3 regions of the Paenibacillus anseongensis genome follow, and region 3 is predicted to be linked to each of the others. Evidence: predicted binding sites of a transcription regulator. Region 3 holds the regulator's gene; each other region holds the start of a gene.

Region 1 (6,459 bases), on a different contig from region 3:
AATTTGAATACGTGAGGTTTGTATCCATTAAACACTTTCTTTACAGCGACTTTTTTAATTTTCGAAGGAGGTGAAATGAGTTCAGCATCAACGTCAACATAATCGTCATTGATTACATCTACATCAAACACGTGACGAACATAGCCGCTTTTATGAATGGAAGCTTTCACAACCCGGGACTTTGTTTGTCTCATTGGGATATCCTCCTCCGTAGAATAAGCAGTGCTGTTACTCTCACCAGTATACTCCATCTTTGGGGATATTAAAACACTGTCTTCAAAATAAAGAGCCGCTTGCGAGGGATTGCGCTTATTAGCTACTTCCAATGTAAGAGTTTGATCTGCTTTTGTTGGAGTGCTTTTCATTATTACAACTTTTTTAATATTTGTTCCTATCTCGGTAATGTAATTGTCATATTGAATCCCAGAGCCTACTAAAGTACCAATAATACATAATCCAGCAGTTATTTGTTTACCTTTTGCTCTATGCTGACTAGATCGTGTAGGTTTATTATTTAGCATATGCAGGTGATTATTTGTAATTACCTCTTTATAAGGACTATTTTTAACCGCTAAGAGAGTCATTCATTCACTCTCCTCTATGTAGTAAAAAGTATCTTGTGTTTGCTTCCTAATACTGTTACGTAGGGATTTAAAAAAATTATAGAGAAGTTCTACATCATCGACCGACATATCTAAAGTTGTCGAAAAACTATCTTCTGGTCGAGTTGCTCCTCTACTATTTATTGTAAAATTGAGTGAAGGTACATCTGGAGATACTTCTTTATTTTGACTCGGTTTAATTATGTACTGAGCCTCTAGTGAATCTAGTATTGGGCCAATAGCAGTGATCCTATGGAAGTATTGTCTTTTAAATTCATCTGTTACAATTGCTTCATAAACCAATCCAATTAAATGACTAGGTTCAATTTCTGAAAACTGTTCAGAAGCGATGCTTAGCCCAGAATCTATATCACCACTCATTTTTGATGTAGCAATTTGGAAAAATAGGGGCAAAAGTTGCTGTAACAGTGCAAGATCTACGCCATGTTTAGCAGCTTCGTTAGGTGTTATGGTTATCTGAATACCTGTGTTAACTTTACCGACTATAAACCTAATTTTTTTTTCGGACATAAAATGTTTGGTTGCTTCTAAGTAATGCATTATTACTTCAATGTTCATATTTAACCTCCAAAATGCTGGTATGAGGAAATCTTTGTAAAATATAAACTTCAATATACCAGATTTCGGTAATAGATGTAATGCTTTCTTTACATAATTACACAATTAAAACAAAAAGAGCAATGCAAAAACCAAGGGAGACTTTAGCTTCCCTTGGGGTTACCGGAAATTCACACTAGCCACACATTTAATAAGTAGATATGTAGCCGTTCGCAGTTACTCGTTTAGGGAATTCCCGTGAATACATGAATATGCTACGTAAACCTGCCTATTAGCTTAATGGCCAACTCCCTTATTCTCCTAAGCTAATAGTATATTTTTTTGTTTACAACTTTATTTTCTTCTAACTTTTATCATTACTTCATTATTTAGATCTTCTGTCCATTCATCGCATAATTCGGCTTTAAGAACATCTCTATAGGCAACCCATTCCCAATCCCCTGCTCCGCTAGAAGTCTCCACTATGTCTAATCGAAATTCACCATGCTTACTGCGTGCTACGATGCCAGTAACTGATCGAGTTTTAAATTCTTCATATAATGTTAGTACAACTGGTTTTTTATACATCTGCGACAAGCTCAGCACTGCTGAAATATTTTGAATTTCTTGCTCATCTCGTATAGGTCTTGACATGCGTTGATTTTCTTTTCGACTTCTTAGCGCGGCTTCCTTATGCTGCGGAAGCATCATCCGACTAGACTCCCAAAGTCCGTTAAGTTCTAATTTTTTACTCATTTATAGTGACCTCCAATTTTGCCTGCTCTGTCTGCTGCGAGTCCGGCTTTCATTAAACTTGAAGCCCTAATAATTGCCGTGTTACCGAACCGATCTTTGATGCCATCCAATACGCTATCCAGCTTACGCAGCTTCGTCACGTCCTCGAAGAGGTCCAGCTGTGTGACTTCCTCATCATCAAGAGACCCTAGCGTGACACCAACTTTACGTACCGGGTGACCATTCCAATTACGATGAAATATCTCACGAACTGATCCAAATACTTTTAGTGTATTGTTCGTTGCAAAAGGCATTTTTCGCTGCTGACTAAATCCGGTAGGGGCATCATACGGCGAGCACATACAGAATACATGAATGGTTCCACTCGTGTAACCCTTCTTCCGCGCATCGCGGCAAACTTCTTCCGTTAATTCCAGTAGAACAATATCTACTTCTTCTGCCGTCGTATAATCTCTTGGCAAGGTCATTCCGTGACCAATTGATTTCGGAGCTACATTGAACGTTCCTGGCGTGACTGGACTATCATCGAGACCATTAGCTGTACGCCACATAACCTCCGCTTGAATGTCTGTCTGTTTACCAAATCGTGCACGAAACTTCTGTTTGAGTACATGCAATGGCGTCCTTGCAACGTGACCAATTGTGGTCATGCCAAGATTAACAAAATGCCTCGTCATGCGCGACCCAACTCCGTACATCTTATCTACACTTAAAGGCCATAAGACACGTTCTACATCTTCTTTACCAAGTGTAAAAATGCCATTCAGGTTTTTCTTTGCGAAGTTGTCCGTTGCTTGTTTAGCAAGGATTTTAGTAGGACCGATGCCAACACGAATACGTATGTTCATTGATGCCGCGACCTTCTTTTGAATCATGACAGCCAGTTCTTCTGGATTACAGCGAAAATGATTGAGCGAGCCTGTCACGTCCAGAAACTGCTCATCAATCGAAAATACTTCCACAAGGTCTGTGTACTCCTTGTAAATATCCGTAATCGCAAGTGATACATCAATATAGCGTTGCATGTGCGGCCGCATTACAATCACATTCGGACATAACTGTAGTGCTTCTCCAAGCCTCTGCGCTGTACTAATTCCAAAGCTCTTGGCTATTGGGCAAGCAGCCAAAATAATTCCTGATCTTCTAGCTGGATCTCCAGCCACCACAACCGGGAGATTTTCTAAGCCCGGATGAGAAGCTTTTTCGACGCTAGCGTAAAAAGATTGGCAATCCGAGAGATAGATCGTACGATCACTTTTTTCTCTCAATACCATTTACAACGACCTCCGCATTCTCATTAATGTTGTCATGAGTTCAGCCTTAATCAAACTGCGTAACATTGTAAAATGGTGGACGTATCCGCGAACTTTATATTCAACATTAATGCCTAAAGCTGTGGTTGAAGTTTTTAACACTCTGATGTCACGCTCTTTCATTGCACTCTTAATATTTTGTATTTCAGGATAAATTGCGTCCTCAACTTCTTTTAAATAAAACAGAATATGACCATATATAATTTTATCTTTGTGAACCCTAAGCTCTTCCGAATCCCTTGCCAGCATATCAAGTAAAATAGGAAACAATGTAAATTCTTTGATTAATTGAACATCTTCTTCGGTCTCTACACTTGTCATGACACTCATTTAATCACCTCAAAATAAGAACATTTGTTTGTATTTTATATTATATACCGAACACGTATTCGCTATGCAAGTTATTTTTAGGAACTCAAAAATCCCCAAAGCCATTTAAGCAGTGGGGATTTACTTATTTACTAAATGGGTTCTATTGGCAAAGTAATACTCTCCGAACTCATGAGTACTTCATCTACCTTTAAGGACGTAGTACACTGGAAATGTGATTGCAGTTGCTATACTCAAACAAACAAATGAACTAGGGGTAATTAATTTCTTCATTCTAATGCTCCTTGCTTCCTTCAAATCCCATTAGTCATAGATAGCTCTAAGGTGTACCATTATTATGGGTGATGAAGAAAATGTTTATTCCTCCAATGCTTCTCCAATATGCCAAAAACAACGAACCGTTTGATAATGATTCTACTTTCGCCGAATTGAAATGGGATGGTATTCGGTTGATTGTATCAAATATGGATGTGTTTAAACTATACACAAAGAACACGAATGCAACAGTAAAATATCCTGAACTACACAATCCACCGATTCCTAAAGGAACTATTCTCGATGGAGAAATTGTTGTCCTTGATGAACAAGGGCGGGCGGACTTCGAAGCAACAAATGCAGGTCTCCGATCCAATAAAAAGCGTAAACCAGTCGTATTTATGGCTTTTGACATCTTGTATCATCAAGGCGTGGACGTGACTGGGTTGCCATTAGTTCGACGTAAGCAACTACTTGAAGAGACACTTATGGAGACGGAACAATATAGAATTGTTCGGCCAATTAAAGGCAGTGCAAGGGACTTTTTTAAAATCGTATGTCAGCATGGTCTTGAAGGTATTGTCATTAAGAAAAAAGACTCGAAATATGAAAAAGGAGTACGCTCCTGGTCATGGCAGAAGGTTATTAACTACCAAACGGCAGAGGTATACATAACCGGATACAGCAAGAAAGAACATTCTTGGCTTCTTAGCTATCAAGAGGGTGAGTCTGTCCGCAGTATTGGCACCATGGAGCTTGGAATAAGTAAGTCTGCTCGTGAATCAATGATGCCTGTGTTTCATTCTTTTAAAAGTGGTGAGAGCAAAGATTACGTCTTTATAAAGCCTGTAGTACGCTGTAGAGTTAAATATAGGGATTGGTATAAATCTGGAATCATGCGACTTCCAGTCTTTGAGGAGTTTATTGTTTAGGGGATGACACTTATGGAATACCGAGTTAAGCATACAGAGACAGGCGAAGAGAAAACACTAAGTCATTTAGAAGTGAATGATATGGATTATGATGTAAATAGCCGCATCGTTGTTTTCGATACAAACATGGAGGCATATTTTTTAATTGATGAAGTTCAAGAGTACTGAATTGTCGAGAATTATTGGATTTCACAGAAAACATCAAAGAATCCCTTCATTGGAACAGGTTGAGAGGGCTTTTAATGATGCAATGGCTGGAGATATTGATGGAGCCCTGCGGCTTCTAGACTGGAAACGTCACTGCTTTTATGTAAAAAATGATTACGAAAGAGAAGTTATGTCGAAGGTATTTAGGTATTGCACCAATGTTATAGAATAAAAGTTAAGCCTGGGGGTGCCCCAGGCTTTCGCTTATTCCAACAAGTATCAAATCCGTGTCTAACAGACGTTCCCGTTAAACAAAAAGGGCAGTTGCCGCGGCATCTGCTCCCTTACTTTGAACTAACGTTATCCGTTAGCTTAATCCCAAGCCAAAATTCAATTTCGTTTTATCATTTCATTATGTATAACAAGATCCCTACTCTGAAAATAATAACTCCGTTAAGGGGTGTTAGTTCATGGAAAAAAAACAAATTATTGAACTTATTGACGCTAATGTTAATCAAATTCAAACATTGATTCATGAAAGAGTAGAAATCTGGCAAACCTACGTTCTCTTTTCAGGTTTATGGTGGTTCGGCTTATTCTTATCCATTTTTCCTTGGATAGTTTGGATTTTCTTACGTGATAAACATAGTACTGACCGAATTCTATACGCTGGATATTTCGTTATGGTTATCTCACTCATTCTTGACATTCTTGGGGATCAGTTAGGATTCTGGCATTATAGGTTTAATGTTATTCCAGTACTTCCAACTTATTTTCCATGGGATATAACTCTAATGCCAGTTTCGGTAATGTTTCTTATACAAATAAAACCTAAAACTAATCCTTACCTTAAAGCAATATTTTTTGCACTTCTTACTTCGTACGTCGCAGAACCATTTTTCACATGGCTTAAGATTTATGAGCCGCAAATTTGGAAATTTAGCTACTCAGCCCCAATTCAATTCATCATTTATTTGCTTGCTCATTACTTCAGCAGAAGAAATAAATTTAAAGAATTGACTTAATAGCGTACTGTATTTGTGCATTCAAAAAGGCAGCTGAGCACAATCAGCTGCCTTAATGTCGTGATTAAACTATAGTTCTGCTTAGCGTAACATGCAGGATGCCACGTCCACGATTTTGACTATACAATAATTAAGCTTCTACAAGCTCTGGTCTCTTAATTTGAAGCGGAGGAGGGATCAACCAACCTTTTTCTTTACTAACTTTTAGGATTTTCAATCCAATTGCTGTTTTGGTTGCGTGATATTTAGCAAATAGGGCCCCAATGTCTTCTCGTGTTGCCTTACTCATAATTTGACTACATGCAACTAAGCTAAGGGAGGTATCAGCGCCAACCATAGAAGCGATTTCTTGATCGGAGAACTTTACACCAACAGGAATATCTTCTAACTTAGTTTCAGGTCTTTCAGGTAAAGAAGGGGAAGGCACGATACCATTATTTATTAATATAGTATCGCACTCACTTATTTCAAGCTCAGCTTGGTTAATGATGTCGCCAAGTATTTTCTTAAGGTCATTATCACCAACATGATACTGATATGC
Region 2 (6,459 bases), on a different contig from region 3:
AGAAGAATGTATTTGTAATCGTATTGGTCGTAGTGTTAGCCGGGATAGCTATTTATCAAAACGCCCAGCATAAGAATAAACAGACCTTAATGCCAACTGAACAAGCGCCTCAGGTGAATTTCCTTGCCCCTGCGTTTACCTTGACTGGGCTTGATGGAAAGGCGTACACGATTGGTGGTCCGCGCGAGAAGCCTTTGCTCGTTAATTTCTGGGCATCCTGGTGTGGTCCGTGTGAGGAAGAAGCGCCGGATCTGGTGAATGTATATAACAAATACGAAGGACAGTTTGATTTGTATGCGGTGAATGTGACGCCTGGGGATAAAATGGAGAATATCAAAAAGTTCGTGGAAACGTATAAATACCCTTTCCCTGTGCTGTTGGACAAGCAGGGGACGAACGCGGATGCGTATCGGGTTGTTGCAATTCCAACGAGTTTTCTGATTGATAAAAATGGCGTGGTCCGTGAAGTCATTCACGTGCTTTCGCCAAAAGAGTTGGATAAGAAGATAGCGGGTCTCATCAAGGGATGATAAAAAAAGCTGCAAGTTAGCCTCAGGGGGCCAATTTGCAGCTTTTGTCTGTGTATAGTCTTAGTGATTGATCAAGCCAAGTCGCTCGTTTTGCTCTTTGTTGGCCGGCTCAACACGTTGTCTGGAGATCAGCGCATAACGCAAGCTGTCCACAAGCGCATACCAGCTGGCTTCGATGATATTACTGGAAACCCCTAGCGTGTTCCATGTCGTGTTAAAGTCTGTCGTTTCCATCAGGACGCGCACTTTACCGGCTGTTGCGTCTTTCTCGTCAAGGACACGGACTTTATAATCGGATAGGTGGATATTCTTGATATCCGGGTAATATTGGATAAGCGCTTTGCGTAAAGCGTTGTCCAAGGCGTTAACGGGACCGTTTCCTTCCGCCGCTGTGTAGATTGTCTCGCCATGCACTTTAACCTTGACGATGGCTTCCGATACGACAGATTGGTTCGCGGATTTCTCAACAAGCATTTTAAATGATTCTAAAGTGAAAATCTCTTCAAGCCCTTCAAATGCTTCACGCAGCAGTAACTCAAGTGTCGCATCTGCTCCCTCGAACTGGTAGCCTTGATGTTCGAGATCTTTAATCTTCTCGATCACTTGTTTGGTTTTCTGTGGCTCTTTATCGAAGTCTAAGTTCAGCTCTTGCGCTTTGACAAGTACATTGCTTTGGCCGGCAAGCTCTGAGACAAGGACGCGCTGTTTGTTGCCGACGAGCTCTGGTTTCGTGTGCTCATACGTACTTGCGTCTTTCAGAATCGCAGATACGTGAATACCACCTTTGTGGGCGAATGCAGCGTTACCGACATAAGGTTGATTGATCGGCATATGCATGTTGGCAATTTCGCTGATATACCTGGAAACCGGTGTTAATGTTTTCAATTGTTCCTCAGTGATAACGTCGTATCCCAGCTTCAATTGAAGGTTAGGGATAATCGAGCTTAAGTTCGCATTCCCGCAGCGCTCGCCATAGCCGTTAATCGTACCTTGAATCTGTCTGGCACCAGCTTGAACGGCAGCGAGGCTGTTAGCCACACCTAACTCGCAGTCGTTATGCGCATGAATGCCAACAGGCGTTGATACATGCTGCTTCACAGCGGTTACGATTGCGGTTACTTCACCAGGGAGCGAACCTCCATTGGTATCACACAATACGATCCAGTCTGCACCGGCATCTTGGGCTTTTTTGATCGTTTGCAAAGCATATTCAGGGTTGTTTTTGTAACCGTCAAAGAAATGCTCTGCATCATAAATGACTTCTAATCCGGAGCTTTTCAAAAAAAGTACGGAGTCATAGATCATGGCCAGGTTTTCTTCGAGTGTCGTTTGAATCGCTGTATGCACATGGAAGTCCCAGGACTTCCCGAAGATGGTTGCTACCTGCGCACCTGATTCAACAAGTCTGTTCAGATTAATGTCGTCTGAAGCAAGGGAATCTTTGCGCCTTGTGCTTCCGAAGGCGGTAATCTTGGCGTTGGTGAACTTCATGTCGCGGACACGCTCAAAGAATTCGATGTCTTTGCTGTTGCTGCCCGGCCATCCGCCTTCAATATAATGAACCCCAAGCTCATCGAGCTTCCGGGCAATTTTAATTTTATCCTCAACAGATAAGCTGATGCCTTCTCCTTGAGTTCCGTCTCTTAGGGTAGTGTCGAAGATTTTGACTGATGTTGGCATGGGTTCCTCCTTCAAAAGCTAGCAAAAATGACTTGGATACGTATGTGTAGGTTAATATGCTTGCTTTAAAGCGCTAATGTATAATTTACGATTATAACATAATATTACGGGTAAAGACATCATAACTCAAAAATGCGTTTGCTTGAACCCATATTTTTTTGTATGCTGAAAATGACTTTCATCTAGTTTTTTGAATATGGAAGGGGTTGTGAAATGACGACGGTCGAGCATCACTATCCCAAGCAAGGCAGAGTTATTTTGCATATCGATATGAATGCATTTTATTGTTCCGTCCATGAGGCTGTCGAGCCAGACATATATAGAGGGAAACCCATTGCAGTTGCCGGAAGCGTGGAGCTCCGCAGAGGGATCATTGTAACTTCCTCTTATGTGGCCCGATCGATGGGGATTAAAACAGGCATGCAAGTCGGACAGGCGTTGAAAATATGCCCTGATTTGATGCTTATCCGGCCTGACTTTGAATTGTATCGCAGTTTTTCAAGACGTTTTATGCAAATCGCTTACAGCTATTCCCCCATGGTCGAATCCATGTCGATTGACGAGTGTTTTGTAGATATTACCGGATCCAAACAGTTCGGTACCCCGCTTGAGATTGCCGGGACAATCCAGCAAAGGATTATGAAGGAGCTGCAACTGCCCTGCTCCATTGGCGTTGCACCAAATAAATTATTAGCTAAAATGGGCTCGGATATGAAAAAACCGAATGGCATCTCTGTTCTGCGCCTGCGGGACGTGCCTACTGTCTTATGGGATAAACCGTGCAACTATTTATATGGCATCGGCAAAAAAACGGCTGATAAGCTGACAAAGCTGGGCATCTTCACACTCGGGCAACTGGCGGAGGGCGACGAGTTACTGCTAAGCAAGCATTTTGGCGTTATGGGCCCACATCTAAAGCGTTCGGCGAATGGGATCGATAACTCGCCGGTTAACCCTGAGCAAGAGCAAAGCAAATCTATCGGCCATACGACAACGCTGCCTCGGGACTATATAGAAAGAAAAGAGATTCACCGCGTTTTCTTGAATCTTGCAGATCAGGTGGCCAGAAGGCTTCGGAAGCAGGAATTGATGACATCCACGATTCAAATCACCATTCGTGATCCGGACATGAGGACGATTACGAGATCCGTTACTTTGCCTACGCCGACGGAGCACATGGATGATATCTACAGAACTTCCTGCCAACTGTACGATCATCAATGGGAGGACGGCAAGCCGGTCCGGTTGTTGGGGATTACCTTGCAAAATCTAACAAGCAAAGAAGAGACGTTCGTGCAGCTTGATTTATTTGATTACGAGAAGCAGCCAAAACGCGAAAATTTAAATAAAATCATGGATGGACTTCGAGATAAGTTTGGCGAGAACGCGATTCTGACCGCTGGTATGATGAGTGACGACCCTTCTGCTTTTATTAGAAATCATAAGTCAAGGGGGACTTCCTTGCAGATGGATCATTTGAAAAATAATCCGCTTCATAAGGAAGAGGAGAAGTGAGGGGATTATGGCACATTGTATCGGTTTTGCCGGATATTCCGGCAGCGGCAAAACGACCTTGATTGCTAAACTGGTCATTGAAATGAAACGCCGCGGCAAACAGATCGCTGTATTGAAACATGATGCACATGGACACTATAAGGAAGCATCCGGGGCAGATTCTACAATTTTTGCGCAATCCGGTGCGGAAGCTGTCGTAACAATCTCTACTGATTCTATTCATGTCTATGAGAAAAAATGCAAGCCTGACTTGCAAGAACAAATCAACGCTTATGCTCACATGGATTATGTTTTTGTTGAAGGATTTAAGCGGGAAAAGCATCCAAAGATCGCTGTCTTTCGTACAATAGAGCAGAGTGAAATTATTCAAGCTCTAGAACACGAGCCTATAGCGATTGCAACGGATATGGAGACGCTGGATTCTCGGTTCTCAACCCTGCCAAAGCTTGATTTGAATGACATTGTTGCTCTCGCAGACTTTGTTGAAAGGTATTTTAAGGCAGAACAATTTTAAGGTTTGAACTTTGTCCTCATTTATATTATATTTTACAATGAGGATAAAATGAGGAGGAGTTAAACTATGGCAAAGTATACATTCGTTGATAAAGATACTTGTATTGCTTGTGGCGCTTGCGGAGCTACAGCACCAGACATCTATGATTACGATGATGAGGGCTTGGCAGAAGTGATTTTTGATGGAGATGGCAACAAAGGGGTAACTGAAATCCCAGAAGATCTGTTCGATGATCTACAGGATGCACAAGATGGCTGCCCAACTGATTCCATCAAAGTTGCGGATTCACCTTTTAACTAATCATAACCCAACTTGTGGCGCGTTCCACAATATGTCGAAAAAGCTCGGTTCCTGCAAAGGGATCGGGCTTTTTTTCTGCTACAATTTGTATTTTTTTGTAACAATTCATTGCCAATTAGTTTCCTCCATCTTACAATGAATCTAGTATGCATGGGGAGGCTCTTATGGGTAAAAAGAAATGGATCAATACGTTGGCAGCGGGACTTGTGTTGATGCTGTTGTCGGCATATTTCTACACGGTGAACTCAAGCGGGTTATTTTATTTTATTGAGGGTCCCCTTCAAGATGTGTTGCGTAAAGCCAAATCAGTGGAAGAACGCCAACCTGAGGATCGGATCAAAATTGTCAAGATTGATGAGAAATCGTTAAAAGCAATCGGGAAATTCCCGTGGGACCGAACAACCTACGCACAATTGATAGAGAAGCTGGAGCAATCCGGCGCAGCTGCAATCGGCATAGACGTGGTCTTAGCTGAACCTTCCAAAAACCCCGCAGACGATAAGGCATTGGCTGATGTGCTGGCCAAATATCATAATGTTATCCTGCCCGTTCAAATCAATTACCCCTCCAAACAGCAGCAAGCAGGAGATCTTGTGCCTGAGAGAGTTGACTACCCAACGACAACCTTAACTACTAATAAGCAGCAGATGGCGCATATTAATGTGTTTGTCGATAAAGATGGAAAAGCCCGAAAGCTCCCGGTTGGATTACCGGATGAGAATGGGACTTTCATACCAGCTTTCAGCGTTGCCCTTGCCAATCTCGTTCTTGACGACAATGAGAAGGTTAAGAGAGATGAGGCGACGGGAGAATGGAAACGCGGCAGTGCCGTTTTGCCGACGAATGAAAGAAATCAGGTAACGACGGAGTTTTTCACACTGCCCAGGCAGAAGGTGGATGCTACTACCGGTTACGAGATGCTGTCATTTGTGGATGTTTTGAATAGCAAAAGTCCTTTGCCTCTGCAAGGCAGCATTGTATTGGTTGGGCCTTTCGTGACGGCAATGCAGGACGAATATCCTACGCCGATCAGTTCTGTCAAAATGTTTGGAATCGAAATCCATGCCAATATGATCCAAACTTTGTTGGAAAGCAAATTTTATAAAGACGCAAGTACACCTGTAGGAATTGGTCTTATTCTACTTATTTCTGTACTAGCGATTTACTTATTTGAGAGATTCAAAGGGAAAACCGCCCTATTTATTTTCATTGCCATGTTCGTGGTTTATGGAGGCGTGTGGTTAGCCTTTTATATTGCGGGTTCGACTTTTGCGCCACTCGTTTATCCGCAATTTGCTTTAGTCACTATATACATATGGTCTTTGGTAAGTCATTACCTGGATGAGCGCAAAGAGCGCAATCGGGTAACAGGGATCTTCGGCAGATTTGTTTCAAAGTCGGTAGTAGACGAGCTGTTGCAATCTGGAGAAGATGTCAAGCTCGGGGGAAGCCGCAAGGATATATCTCTGATTTTCGTTGATATTCGCGGGTTTACGCCAATGTCAGAACGGTTAGAGCCCGAACAAGTCATTCAAGTTTTGAACGAATATTTGGATGTATGTACGAAGGCGATTTTCAAATTCAATGGAACGCTTGATAAGTTCATAGGTGATGGTGTAATGGCGATGTTCGGCGCTCCTATTGAATATGACAATCACCCGGAAATGGCTGTTCGCGCAGCGATCGAAATGAAGTCGCAGGCGAATGTGCTTGAACAGAAGTTGATCGAGAAGTACGGCATCGGCGTGAAATTCGGTCTGGGCATCAATAGCGGACCTGCTGTAGTAGGGAACATTGGCTCTGAAGACCTTCGTCTGGACTATACGGCGATCGGAGATACCGTGAATTTGTCAGCACGTCTGGAATCGAATGCAAAACCAGGGCAAATTCTCATTAGTGAGCAGACGTATGAGCGGGTCA
Region 3 (6,459 bases):
TGGGGCGGTTCTCAGGTTCGATAAATAAGGTTTCAATCCCCGAAACAGCGGGTAAATGTGTCCCATATTCCGTTCTAGGTTTATACTCGCTAAGTGTTTCTGCCATAGCACGAATGTGCTCAGGAGTTGTTCCACAGCATCCGCCGGCAATATTAAGCCAGCCCTGCTCGGCAAAACCGGCCATTTTCTTGGCCAAGGATTCCGGCGATTCATGATAATGACCATTCTCATCCGGCAATCCGGCGTTCGGATAACAGCTGATGGCGGTCTCCGCAATCCCCGCTAGCGTTCGAATGTGATCCCGCATGAACTCAGGGCCCGTAGCACAGTTCAATCCCATAGAAATAGGTTTCAAATGTTCAAGTGAAATATAGAAAGACTCGATATTCTGCCCGGCTAGCGTTGTACCCATTGGTTCAATCGTTCCCGAAATCATAATCGGCAGCTCGAAGCCTAACTTTTCGAAAGCTCTGCGAATCCCAATGCTTCCCGCTTTAACGTTCAGTGTATCTTGCGACGTTTCCAGAAGAATCGCATCGACCCCTGCTTCACATAAAGCTAAAGCTTGTTCATAGTAACTATCTTCCAATTGGTCGAACGTAACGCCACCTGTTACTGATAAGGTTTTGGTCGTTGGCCCCATAGCCCCTACGACATATCGCGGCCATTCCGGCGTTGAATATTTGTTCGCTGCCTCGATTGCCAGCTTGGCTGCAGCGAGATTCAACTCGCGATGACGGTCTTGCAAATCATATTCGGCAAGAACTACACTTGTCGTTCCGAACGTATTCGTTTCTATCATATCCGCGCCTGCGGCGAAATAAGCTTCATGAATCTTACGAATCACATCCGGGCGTGTTACGCATAGAATTTCATTACAGCCGTCTAAATCATCGCCTCCGAAATCTTCAGCTGTTAAATTCTCTTGCTGAATCATGGTACCCATGGCGCCATCGAGGATCATGATCTTTTTCTTTAGCTGTTCTTGAATCGGTGGTTTAGACATGAAATGACTCCCTTTCAACTTATCCTGAAGCGATAAATAATAAATAATCGACAAATTATGTTAAGATTTAGTGTAACAGAATACGGCTTCTATGAAAAGATTTTGAATTATCATAAAAACCTATAGGATTTATCGGGTAAACTTATGATCATGCATCGACAGCGCACACCATTTCCACTATAATACAAGTATATTTACTAAGAAAGAGGGATGCTGCATGGCACAAATTAGAATTCGCAATACGAATGAACGAATCGAAGGCGAAGAGCAAGTCAAAGCCTTCTTGGATAGCCAAGAAGTTGTATATGAACATTGGGATGCGAACAAGCTTCCTGAAGCACTGCGCGAGAAATTCGTACTGAATGATGAAGAAAAAGCTCAAATCATCAGCACGTATGAGCCGGAAATCCGTGATTTGGCGGCTAGACGCGGTTACGAAATCTGGGATGTAATCTCCCTTTCCGATGCTACACCGAATATTGAAGAACTGCTTAAGAAATTTGAGCAAGTTCATACACACACAGAAGATGAGATTCGCGCTATCGTTTCCGGTAAAGGGATCTTCATCATTAAATCCGAAGAACTTGGCTATTTCGATGTTGAACTTGAGCCAGGGGATGTCATTTCGGTTCCTGAGAACACGAACCACTTCTTTACACTGATGGATAATCGTCAAATCGTTGCCGTACGTCTTTTCATTGAAAAAGATGGATGGGTCGCTTATAACGTGGAAGATCCAGCTTTCATCAAAGCCTAATACTTTATCTTAGAAGAAAGCCCAACAGCGCAGGACATCTTGTCCAAACCGCCGTTGGGCTTTTCGTTATGCAGTATTAAGCATTAGCGATAATCGGTAAAACTTCCTCTAAACGCGATACCTCATTCGCAGGAACAATCTCATCTCCACTTTGTAGTCCATGATGATTGATCCAAATATTGCGCATACCTACACGTCCGGAACCAAGAATATCCGTCGTCAGTTTATCACCGATCATAATCCCTTCTTCCGCATGAATTCCCAGAAGTTCCAGCGCATGGTGGAAAATAGAAACATCCGGTTTACCCACTCCAAATTCCCCGGAAATGACAATATGATCGAAATAGGACGTAATAGCTGACACACCAGCTAATTTTTCTTTTTGAAGATCAGGTGATCCGTTTGTTAGGAGAAGCAGCTTGTACTTACCCTTCAATGCGTCCAGCACACGGAAAGTTTCTTCATAAACGTAGGGACGATTGCGTCGTTCAGCAGGAAAAAGCTCGCCCAGCTTGTACCCCAGCTCTGCATCTTCTACGCCTAACGCGCGAAGCCCGCGAGTCCACGCTTCCGTGCGATAACCTGGTGCTAGTGCCTCCAATTTGCGAAAATTCTCATTTTCACCTTGTGTGAAATTAGCCCAAAGCCCTTCAAATGGATTAATGCCAATCATTTTGGTGAATGGAAAAGGTTCATAGGATTCGTATAAAGCACGAGCTTCTTTACGAACAGCGGCTTCCAATTCTTCCGGATTCACTGCCGCGTGTTTCGCTGCTTCCGCGCAAGTTGCTTCAAAAGCTTCTTGTACACTGCGGTCATCCCACAAAAGCGTATCATCTAAATCAAAAAGTACAGCCTTCAACGTCATCATTCATTTCCCCTTTGAATGTTGTTTCTATGTGAAAAAGCAACTACTCTTCGTCCGTGAACTTGATGGAATCAAGTTGAACTTTAAGATTGCCTCGGAAAGCCTCAATATATTTTTTTCTCAATTCATTTCGTTCATCGATTTCCGCATCCGATAAGCCAACGGTTTTCGCTTTACGAGCAAGCTCATTAATGCGTTCGATGGTTTTGTCCATACTGTCACTCATAGTGATCCTCCAGTTCAAAAATTCAATATGACTATTACTTTGCCATCCCTCTAGTGGAATGTCAAGAAAACAGCAAAAAGAGGCATAGGAATAATTCCTGGCCTCTATTCGTCTATTTCCATTCTATAGGAAAGTAATGATTAAGGGAGCAATAAAACCTGTCCTTCTTTCAAGGCACTCGTAGTTAAATGATTTTTCGTCTTAATCTCATCTATATAAGAACGAATGTTCTCTCCGTCTTTCTTATGAGCAGTCGCAATACCCCAGAGCGTGTCCCCCTCTTGAATGACAACTTGCTCCTGGACAACTTTCTTAGTTTCAACGTGATTGGATACACTGCCCGTCGGCGAAGACGCCGCCGCATAAGCTTGTACCATGGCACCGAATGAGAACACAGTCCCCAGAATTAATGCAATAAAAAGAAATCGAATGATTGTTTTCGTATTACGTGATTTGGTTGCAATCCCTTTGGACGCGGCAGTTGATCTATGAGGCGTGCGTGAATTGGTAGTGTGTGAGTAGGCCATATACATGAATAATCATCCCCCAAACATTTGTTCTGTTTTTAGAATAACACGAACACATGTTTGAGTCAACGATTTATTCGAACTTATGTTTGTACGAACTCGGGTTCTATGTTATACTTTGGGTAATGATTCCCAGTATTGGAGTGATAACTATTGAGTAAGATTTCGCAGCGTCAACAAGCTATTTTAGAATACATTAAGAACGAAGTGAAAGATAAGGGTTACCCGCCTTCCGTACGCGAAATCGGCGAGGCTGTCGGACTAGCCTCCAGTTCAACCGTACATGGTCATTTGGAGCGTCTTGAGAAGAAAGGTTTGATTCGTCGTGATCCAACCAAACCTCGCGCTATCGAGATTCTTGGCTTAGACGGTGCCGAGACTCATTTCGCTGTTTCCGTTGCACGCGTACCACTCGTAGGTAAAGTTACCGCCGGTGTGCCAATTACGGCGACAGAGAACATCGAAGACTACTTCCCTCTTCCAGTCAGCATGGTCGGAGATAACAATGTGTTTATGCTTAGCGTCATGGGAGACAGTATGATCGAAGCCGGCATACATAACGGAGATTATGTCATCGTCAAGCAGCAGCAAACAGCGAACAATGGTGACATCGTTGTCGCGATGACGGAAGACGACGAAGCGACGGTCAAGCGTTTTTACAAAGAGAAGGATCATATCCGCCTTCAACCGGAAAACTCAGCTTTGAAGCCGATTCTACTGAAAAATGTTACGATTCTAGGCCGAGTCATCGGATTATTCCGCGATATGTAAGAATAAGAAGGACCGTCAGGTGGATCTGCCTGATGGTCCTTTTTAGGTGCGCGCGAATCCAGCTAAGGATCCACGAAACAGGATAAGGGAACTGTAGTACTCTATTTGGAGAAAAATAGCCATTGTAATCTCGAAGAGGAACTACAGGCCTTTATTTGACGTCCAACAATCGTCCTATCAGTGAAATCAACAAAATAGCGAACTGTAGATCCCCTTACCTAGTGGATAATGTGCTTCTTCTGGCAAATAAGGGACTATAGTTCCCCCTATAAAGACAAAAAACCGAAGGACAATTCGTCCCCCGGTTTTCTTACGAATCAAAATGCAAGCGCCCAATTCCCCTGACGGAAAATAGGCTCCAAACTACCATCCTGAAGCACACCGTCAATCTCAAGATCAGCCGTCCCGATCATGAAGTCCACGTGGATCAGACTTGTGTTCCCGCCTCTTACTTTCAGCTCCTCGTTGGATAAAGAAGCCCCATCCTTCATATTGATTGGATAACAGCTGCCCAAAGCAAGATGGCAGGAGGCATTTTCATCAATACCTGTATTATAAAAAATCCGTTTTAGATTGGATATCGGTGAATCATAGGGAACAAGCGCGACTTCGCCTAAATAACGAGCGCCTTCGTCCATTTCCAATAACCTGGTCAAATGCTCATGGCCGACCTCTGCCTTATAATCTACAACCTTGCCGTCTTCGAACTTGAACGAAAACTTATCGACCAATGCGCCATTCACATTCAGCGGCATGGTACTTGTTACCGTCCCGTTAACACCTGTCCGCTTGGGCATCGTAAATACTTCTTCCGTCGGCATATTCGCAACAAAGCGAATCCCGCTCGCGTTCGCTTTATCCCCACCAAGCCAAATGTGGCCATCTGGCAGCTCTACGCGCAGATCAGTCCCTGCAGCCCGGTACTGCAGCGCTGCATATTGTTTATCGTTCAGCACCTTGCGAACGCGCTTCAACTGCTCAATATGTGCACGCCATGCACTAACCGGATCGTTTTCATATACACGATTGAACCGAAAAATAGCGTCCCACATCGCATCCATCCGCTCTTCTTCAGGAAGATCCGCGTAAACTTTGGAAGCCCATGCAGTTGTCGGTGCTTTAATTAAGCACCAGCTGAACGTGCTCGTTCTTACGTATTTTTGATACTTAGAACGTGCTGTTGCCATCGCCTTGGAAGCTCTGGAAATCACACCAGGGTCAATACCGGCATACAAATCAGGATCTGGCACCTTAATATTCAGAAGTGCTCCGCCATTCTCAACAAAACGCTCCAACATATCCGTATACCACACCGGGTAGTAGTAGAGTGCATCATCATGAGCCGTTTCTAAGCGCGCACGCGTCAGGAAATCATCCTGCCAGTTCACCTGCACATAGTTCGCACCAGCCTCATAAGCTTTCTTAACAATTAGGCGCGTCAAGTCCAAGCATTCCATTGGTGACTCAATCATTAGGTCTTGACCTTTGGTCAAATTAACGCCAATTTTTACCACTAGTTCCGCATATTTCTCTAAGTTGACTAAAAAATTATCCATGAGTTCCTGCTCCTTCGCATGAAAAAGCCCATCAGTTCAGGACGTACCTGAATCATGACGGGCTATCTTATCTAATTTTCAAACATTGCTGATGATCTTAGTATAGGGATAGATATTGATCTCTCTCCCATTGGTGAACCTGGGTGCGATACATATCCCATTCGATTTCTTTGAGCTCATAGAAATGTGCTAAAGCATGTTCGCCAAGCGTATCACAAATCACATCATCGCGCAGCAGCTCGTCCAAAGCTTGTTTCAAGTTGAGTGGCAAGCTTGGGATGCCTTGGCTTTCTCTCTCTTCTTCCGTCATCACATAAATGTTGCGATCCGTTGGAGGAGGCAGCTGCATTTTGTTTTTGATGCCGTCCAGACCAGCTGCAAGCATAACAGCAAGCGCCAAGTATGGGTTCGCCGCTGGATCCGGATTACGAACTTCAACGCGCGTGCTTAACCCGCGGGAAGCCGGGATACGAATCATCGGACTACGGTTGCTCGCAGACCATGCGACGTAACAAGGTGCTTCGTAGCCAGGTACGAGACGTTTATAGGAGTTAACAGTCGGATTCGTAATCGCTGCAAAGGAACGGGCATGGCGAAGTACACCTGCCATATAATGTCTTGCAACATTACTTAAACCTAACTTGTCGGACTCATCGTAAAATGCGTTGGTTTCACCTTTGAATAAGGATTGGTGACAGTGCATACCTGAACCGTTCATGCCGAACAATGGCTTAGGCATAAAGGAAGC

The links. Region 3 encodes LexA, which represses DNA repair genes until DNA is damaged. Its sites were predicted from a motif close to CGAACATATGTTCG; they were not measured.
Region 1: the regulator LexA is predicted to act here: its motif matches at 3,608-3,621, upstream of GON05_RS03615 (YhjD family protein).
Region 2: the regulator LexA is predicted to act here: its motif matches at 2,338-2,351, upstream of GON05_RS24080 (DNA polymerase IV).

The regions. Positions count from the first base shown of each region.
Region 1 covers NZ_WSEM01000004.1:351,304-357,762, reverse strand. Annotated here, with positions in the region: gene GON05_RS03635 (hypothetical protein) at 1-584, opposite strand, end outside; gene GON05_RS03630 (hypothetical protein) at 585-1,181, opposite strand; gene GON05_RS03625 (YolD-like family protein) at 1,515-1,916, opposite strand; gene GON05_RS03620 (DNA polymerase IV) at 1,913-3,184, opposite strand; gene GON05_RS03615 (YhjD family protein) at 3,191-3,559, opposite strand; gene GON05_RS03610 (ATP-dependent DNA ligase) at 3,904-4,746, shown strand; gene GON05_RS03605 (hypothetical protein) at 4,759-4,914, shown strand; gene GON05_RS03600 (CBO0543 family protein) at 5,364-5,918, shown strand; gene GON05_RS03595 (DUF3231 family protein) at 6,049-6,459, opposite strand, start outside.
Region 2 covers NZ_WSEM01000020.1:80,142-86,600, reverse strand. Annotated here, with positions in the region: gene GON05_RS24090 (TlpA family protein disulfide reductase) at 1-530, shown strand, start outside; gene cimA (citramalate synthase) at 591-2,210, opposite strand; gene GON05_RS24080 (DNA polymerase IV) at 2,424-3,725, shown strand; gene mobB (molybdopterin-guanine dinucleotide biosynthesis protein B) at 3,733-4,239, shown strand; gene GON05_RS24070 (ferredoxin) at 4,306-4,539, shown strand; gene GON05_RS24065 (CHASE2 domain-containing protein) at 4,704-6,459, shown strand, end outside.
Region 3 covers NZ_WSEM01000033.1:137,307-143,765, reverse strand. Annotated here, with positions in the region: gene metH (methionine synthase) at 1-1,006, opposite strand, end outside; gene GON05_RS30825 (1,2-dihydroxy-3-keto-5-methylthiopentene dioxygenase) at 1,224-1,763, shown strand; gene GON05_RS30820 (HAD family hydrolase) at 1,840-2,631, opposite strand; gene GON05_RS30815 (DUF896 domain-containing protein) at 2,675-2,857, opposite strand; gene GON05_RS39495 (LysM peptidoglycan-binding domain-containing protein) at 2,998-3,384, opposite strand; gene lexA (transcriptional repressor LexA) at 3,538-4,155, shown strand; gene GON05_RS30800 (aminopeptidase) at 4,473-5,711, opposite strand; gene glnA (type I glutamate--ammonia ligase) at 5,809-6,459, opposite strand, start outside.